2 regions of the Streptomyces sp. NPDC031670 genome follow, and region 2 is predicted to be linked to the other one. Evidence: riboswitches for the same ligand, from Rfam matches in the RefSeq annotation. Region 2 holds a riboswitch; the other holds the start of a gene.
What was found. A riboswitch is a leader RNA that binds a small molecule or an ion and turns the genes downstream of it on or off. The one in region 2 is predicted to bind S-adenosylmethionine.
Positions count from the first base shown of each region.

Region 1: linked by a shared signal. The riboswitch ahead of thrC (threonine synthase) and the one ahead of ACZ5ID_RS15040 (aminotransferase class V-fold PLP-dependent enzyme) in region 2 are both predicted to bind S-adenosylmethionine.

Region 1 is NZ_JBVILC010000002.1:168,121-171,522, reverse strand. Features, by position in the region: gene ACZ5ID_RS04780 (alpha,alpha-trehalose-phosphate synthase (UDP-forming)) at 1-626, opposite strand, end outside; gene ACZ5ID_RS04775 (glucosyl-3-phosphoglycerate synthase) at 701-1,648, opposite strand; SAM riboswitch class I at 1,837-1,964, shown strand; gene thrC (threonine synthase) at 1,958-3,310, shown strand; gene ACZ5ID_RS04765 (MoaD/ThiS family protein) at 3,345-3,402, shown strand, end outside.
Region 2 is NZ_JBVILC010000006.1:380,243-383,644, reverse strand. Features, by position in the region: gene qcrB (cytochrome bc1 complex cytochrome b subunit) at 1-15, shown strand, start outside; gene trpD (anthranilate phosphoribosyltransferase) at 151-1,215, shown strand; SAM riboswitch class IV at 1,304-1,421, shown strand; gene ACZ5ID_RS15040 (aminotransferase class V-fold PLP-dependent enzyme) at 1,652-3,061, shown strand; gene ACZ5ID_RS15035 (Lrp/AsnC family transcriptional regulator) at 3,245-3,402, opposite strand, start outside.

The DNA.
Region 1 (3,402 bases), on a different contig from region 2:
CAGCGCCGGGTCAGGAAGCCGAGCCGGTCCGCGCCGAGCATCCCCTTCAGGAGCTGCGCGGCCACGTCGTCCGGGAGCATCCGGAAGTACTCGGGCGGCGCCCACGGGGTGTGCGAGAAGTGGCCGATGCGCAGGTCGGGGCGGAGTTCGCGGAGCATGCCGGGGACCAGCGCCAGGTGGTAGTCCTGGACGACCACGGCCGCCCCGTCCGCCGCCTCGTCCGCCAGGGCCCGCGCGAAGGCCCGGTTGTACGTCTCGTACGCACCCCACTGGCGCCGGAACTCCGCGTCGAAGGCGGGCTCAAGGGGCGTCTGGTAGAGCATGTGGTGGACGAACCACAGCACCGAGTTGGCGATGCCGTTGTAGGCGTCGGTGTGCACGGACGCGTCGATGTCGAGCATCCGCACACCGGGCTCGCCCACCCCGCGCCGCACCGCCTCCCGGTCGCCGTCGCCGAGCGCGGAGCACACCCACAGGGTGTCCGCCTCGGCGCCGATGGCGGAGAGGCCCGAGACCAGGCCGCCGCCGCCGCGGCGGGGTGTGAGTGTTCCGTCGGGGTCGAGGGTGTACGAGACCGGGCCGCGGTTGGACGCGACGAGGATCTGGGCAGCACGCGCGGAGACCATGGAGACGAACCTAGCCCGAAGCGGAATGCCTCAAACGTGCGAACCGTGTCACGGAACCCGACGGTCATGCTCGTTTACGCCGCGCGATGCACCGCGTACTCCGAGATTTCGCGCATGGGCGGCCGTTCCTCGGTGTCCACCGCGTACGTGCGCGGTACGAAGCCCTCCTCGGCCCGCTCGAACTGGGTCAGCGAGGGCCGCACCAAGTGGGCCCGGGACAGCCGCAGTTGGGCCGTGCGGTAGATCGCGGCGGCCATCCGGCCGAGCGCCTGCCCGTCCTGGTGGCGGTGTCTGCGCACGCCCACGTCGACCTGGGCCAGCGCGTCGAGACCCACGGTGTGCAGCGCGTCGACGAGCAGCCCCAGCTCCACTCCGTAACCGACGGGGAAGGGCAGCCGCTCCAGCAGGGAGCGCCGGGCCGCGTACTCGCCGCCCAGCGGCTGGACGAACCCGGCCAGCTGGGGCCAGTGCAGATTGAGCAGCGGGCGGGCCACCAGTTCGGTGACGCGACCGCCCTGACCTGGGGAGTCGCCGAACGGGCGGTCGTACATCGCCTTGACGAGGTCGACGTCCGGATCGGTCAGGAGCGGGCCGACGATCCCGGAGACGAAGCCGGGGTCGAAGTCCTTCAGGTCCGCGTCGATGAAGCAGACGATGTCACCCGTGGTGACCAGCAGGGAGCGCCACAGGACCTCGCCCTTGCCGGGCAGCGCCGGTATCCGGGGCAGGATCGCGTCCCGGTGCACTACCCGGGCGCCCGCGGCGGACGCGACCTCGGCCGTACGGTCGGTGGAGCCGGAGTCGACCACCACCAGCTCGTCCACCAGCGGCACGGCGACGGTCATCAGCTCGCGCCGGATCGCGGTCACGATCTGCCCGACCGTGGCCTCCTCGTCCAGCGCCGGCAGGACCACGCTGACCGTGGTGCCGGTGCGGCGCTTGGCGGCCGTGATCGCGTCCAGCGGGCGGTCGGCCGCCGACCAGGAACGCCTGCTCAGCCAGCGCTCCACCTCTTCCAGCACGATCGGTGACCCCTCTGTGAGTGACGGTGTGCGGGACGGCTCGGGTGCCGTCTGTGATCCATCTCGCGGTTCGGACGACTATCTCAACCGTCCGCGCCTTCGGTTACAGTCTTGAACAACGCGGACGGCCGTCGCATGTCGGGGTCGCCACGCGGACAAATGCCCGGGTCATGGACCCGGTGCCACAGCGCTCATCCAGAGGGACTGAGGGAACGGCCCGTTGAAGTCCCGGCAACCCTCCTGCCGACCGCGAGGTCACGGTGGGGAAGGTGCCAATTCCGTCTCATGGCGAAACGCGCCATGGGGAAGATGAGGAGAAAGGGCCTCGCCATCATGGCTGTGCACACCGCCGACGTAGCTGCCGCCACGGACGCCAACGCGGACGCCACCACCGTAAACGCCACCACCTCAGTGGATCTCGGTCCCGCCGTCGCGCTTTCCTGCCGGGAATGCGGCGAGCGGTTCGACCTCGGCCCCATCTTCGCCTGCGCCCTGTGTTTCGGGCCGCTCGAAGTCGCGTACGACCTTCCGACTGGTGATCCCGAGGCGCTCCGCAAGCGGATCGAAGCGGGCCCCGACAACATCTGGCGCTATGCGCCCCTGCTGCCTGTTCCGGCCAATGTGGCTGAAAAGCCCAACCTGAATCCGGGATTCACCAAGCTCGTCAAGGCCGACAACCTCGCCCGCGAACTCGGCGTCACCGGTGGTCTCTACGTCAAGGACGACTCCGGCAACCCGACGCACTCCTTCAAGGACCGCGTCGTCGCCATCGCCGTCGAGGCCGCCCGCGCCTTCGGCTTCACCACGCTCTCCTGCTCCTCCACCGGCAACCTCGCGGGCGCGGTGGGCGCCGCCGCCGCCCGCGCCGGGCTGCGCTCCTGCGTCTTCATCCCGCACGACCTGGAGCAGGGCAAGGTCGTCATGGCCGCGGTGTACGGCGGCGAGCTGGTCGGCATCGAGGGCAACTACGACGACGTCAACCGCTTCTGCTCGGAGCTCATCGGCGACCCGCTCGGCGAGGGCTGGGGCTTCGTCAACGTGAACCTGCGCCCGTACTACGGCGAGGGCTCCAAGACGCTGGCGTACGAGATCTGCGAGCAGCTCGGCTGGCGGCTGCCCGACCAGCTCGTCGTCCCGATCGCCTCCGGCTCCCAGCTCACGAAGATCGACAAGGGGCTCCAGGAGCTGATCCGGCTGGGGCTCGTCGAGGACCGGCCGTACAAGATCTTCGGCGCCCAGGCCGAGGGCTGCTCCCCGGTCTCCACCGCCTTCAAGGCGGGCCACGACGTGGTCCGCCCGCAGAAGCCGGACACGATCGCCAAGTCCCTGGCCATCGGCAACCCGGCGGACGGTCCGTACGTCCTGGACATCGCCCGGCGCACCGGCGGCGCGGTGGAGGACGTCGACGACGCGCAGATCGTGGACGCGATCAAGCTGCTGGCCCGGACCGAGGGCATCTTCGCCGAGACGGCGGGCGGTGTGACGGTCGGTGTCACCCGCAAGCTCATCGAGGACGGGCTTCTGGACCCGGCCCTGACTACTGTCGTCCTCAACACGGGCGACGGCCTCAAGACCCTGGACGCGGTGGCGCCGACCACCGGCCCGACCGCGACCATCCGCCCGAGCCTGGACGCGTTCCGCGACGCCGGCCTGGCCGGCTGACCCACCAGCTCCCAGACGGAAGGCAGGAAGCCCCATGAGCGTCAACGTCCGCATCCCCACCATCCTCCGTACGTACACCGGCGGGCGGGCCG
Region 2 (3,402 bases):
CACGGCCACCACTGATCCCCTCCCAGCGCACGCTGTACGCCACACAGCACGGGGCCCCGTCCACGCGATGGACGGGGCCCTCCGCCGTCCCCGGGGCTGGATAGGGTGGTCCACGATTCCCCTATCCGTCGGTGGACCCAGGAGCGGACCATGAACGTTGTGACCCCGGCAGGCGGCGACAGCGTGGCGGCCTACTCCTGGCCGGGCGTACTGGACGCACTGCTCAGCGGCACCGACCAGAGCGCCGAGGCGACGGCCTGGGCGATGGACTCGATCATGCGCGGCGAGGCTACCGACGCGCAGATCGCCGGGTTCGCGGTGGCCCTGCGGGCCAAGGGCGAGACGGTCGCCGAGATCACCGGCATGGTCCGCGCGATGTACGAGCACGCCAATCTGATCGAGGTGCCCGGCCGGACCGTCGACATCGTCGGCACCGGCGGCGACGGCGCCAAGACCGTCAACATCTCCACCATGTCCGCCATCGTGGTGGCGGGCACCGGCGCCAAGGTCGTCAAACACGGCAACCGGGCCGCGTCCTCCGCCAGCGGCGCCTCCGACGTCCTGGAGAAGCTCGGCGTCAACCTCGACCTCACCCCCCGGCAGGTGGTCCAGGTCGCCGAGGAGGCGGGCGTCACCTTCTGCTTCGCGGTCAAGTTCCACCCCGCCCTGCGGTACGTCGCCGCGGCCCGGCGCGAACTCGGCATCCGCACCACCTTCAACTTCCTCGGCCCGCTCACCAACCCCGCCCGGGTCATGGCCCAGGCCACCGGGGTCGCGGACGCCCGGATGGCGCCGATCGTGGCCGGGGTGCTCGCCGAGCGCGGCTCCTCGGCGCTGGTGTTCCGCGGCGACGACGGCATGGACGAGCTGACGACCACCGCGACCTCCCGGGTCTGGGTGGTACGGGACGGGGCAGTGCGCGAGGAGGCGTTCGACCCCAGGGACGTGGGCATCGGCCTGGTGCCGGTGGAGGCGCTGCGCGGAGCGGACGCCTCGTACAACGCGGACGCGGCCCGCCGGCTGCTGGCCGGGGAGACCGGGCCCGTACGGGACGCGGTGCTGCTCAACTCGGCGGCGGCGCTGGTCGCGCTGGACCCGGGCCCGGGCACCCTCGTGGAGCAGATCCGGGAGGGGATCGCCAGAGCGGCCGAGTCGGTGGACTCCGGGGCGGCGAGACGGGCCCTGGAGCGGTGGGTGGCGGCCAGCAACGCGTAGCCGCCGCCCGGGTGCGTGACGCGGGGCGCGGTCCGGATGCCGGACCGCGCCTTGCGCGTACGCCGACGTATGGCAGGATGCTTTCCAAGGTCATGAGTGACAGCGACTACGGCCCCGGCCCGCTGTCCGGCAACCCTCCGTCCGTGGCGGGGTGCCCCGGGTGAAGACCAGGCCGCAGGCAGCGAGGTCGGCGGCAAGCGCGGACCCCTGCGCACCCGTTCTCCGGGTGGCGCGCCCCTGGGGTCCTGGTCCTCAAGGGAGCAGTCTCGTGAGCAAGCGAATGCGATAGGGCCTTCGGCCCCTTCTTCTGTACACCTCCGTACGCCTTCTTCGCGTACGTCGAGGTCACCCCCCGTGCGTCCGGCGCCGCCGGTCGGTCCGCCGCGCCCCGGGGGCTCCACAGCCGATTCGCCTCGACCTGCCGGGAGATACCGCCATGTCCGCATACGCGTCCACGCCCACCGCCACGTCCGCCGTCACCTCCCCCTCGCTCTCGTCCCCGTCCGAGCGGCCCTGCTGCGCGGCGCCGCTGCCGGTGCTCGGCCGGGACGTCACCGTTCCGCTCGTCACCGGCGGCGAGGTGACGTACGCGGCCCTCGACTACGCGGCGAGCGCCCCCGCCCTCCAGCGGGTGTGGGACGACGTGGCCGCGTACGCCCCCTACTACGGCAGCGTGCACCGGGGCGCGGGCTACCTCTCGCAGCTCTCCACCGACCTGTTCGAGAACAGCCGGGCGACGGTGGCCGAGTTCCTCGACTGCCGCCCCGGCGACCAGGTGGTCTTCACCCGTTCGACGACGGACTCGCTGAACCTGCTGGCCCGGGTGCTCCCGGCCGACTGCCAGGTCTTCGTCTTCGAGACCGAGCACCACGCGTCGCTGCTGCCGTGGCGGGACGCGCGGGTCACGTACCTCGACGCGCCGCGCACGCCGCGGCAGGCGGTGGCGATCCTGGAGCGGGCGCTCGCCGACCGCGACCCCTACGGTCCGGCGCTGGTCTGCGTCACCGGTGCCTCCAACGTCACGGGTGAGCTGTGGCCGGTGAAGGAGCTGACGGCGGCGGCGCACGCGCACGGGGCGCGGATCGTGCTCGACGCGGCGCAGCTGGCGCCCCACCACCCCGTCTCCGTACGGGAGTCGGACGTCGACTGGATCGCCTTCTCCGGGCACAAGCTGTACGCGCCGTTCGGCTCGGGGGTGCTCGCCGGGCGCGCGGACTGGTTCCAGGAGGCCGAGCCGTACCTCGCGGGCGGCGGCGCCTCCCGTACGGTCGCGCGGCGCGCGGACGGCGGGGTGGACGTCGAGTGGCACACCACGGCCGCCCGCCACGAGGCCGGCTCCCCGAACGTGATCGGCGTGTACGCCATCGCGTCCGCCTGCAAGGCGCTGACGGAGGCGGGCTTCGACGCTCTGGTGGAGCGGGAGCGGCACCTGATCGCGAAGGTGCGGGAGGGGCTGGCGGCGGTGCCGGAGGTACGGGTGCTGTCCCTCTTCGGCCACGACGCGCCGAGGGTCGGGGTGATCTCGTTCGTCGTGGACGGCTGGAACAGCTCGCACTTCGCGGCGGCGCTGTCGGCGGAGTACGGGATCGGGGTGCGGGACGGCCTGTTCTGCGCGCACCCGCTGGTACGGACGCTGCTCGGCGGGGAGCCGCAGGAGCAGGGGGAGTGCGGGGCGCCCGAGGGCGAGCCGGGGGAGCGGTCCCTGAACGCGATCCGGGTCAGCTTCGGGGCGGGGACGCCGGATGAGCATGTGGAGCGGTTCGTGAGGGCGGTGCGGGAGTTGGTGGGGGAGGGGGCGAAGTGGTCGTACCAGGTGGAGGGGGGCCGCTGCGTCCCGGCAAAGTGACGTCCCCGGGGCTACGCCCCGGCCCCCTCTTTCGCCTGCGGACCGCGGAGGGTCGCTCGCGCAGTTCCCCGCGCCCCCAACTGCCCAGGGGCGCGGGGAACTGCGCGCTCAGCCACCCACCGGGCCGCACACGAACCCCGGGCCACGGCTGAGGCGAAATTCGGGTCGCCGCCCGCCCGAGGGCTACGCGTCGAGGCCGATCGCGAACGCCGCCTCCAGGTCGTGCTGGGAGTACGTCCGGAACGCCACATGCGTGTCCGTCACCTCCACGCCCGGGATCTTGCTGATCCGGCCGGGGATGATGTCCGCGAGGTCGTCGTGGCGGGCCACCCGGACCAGGG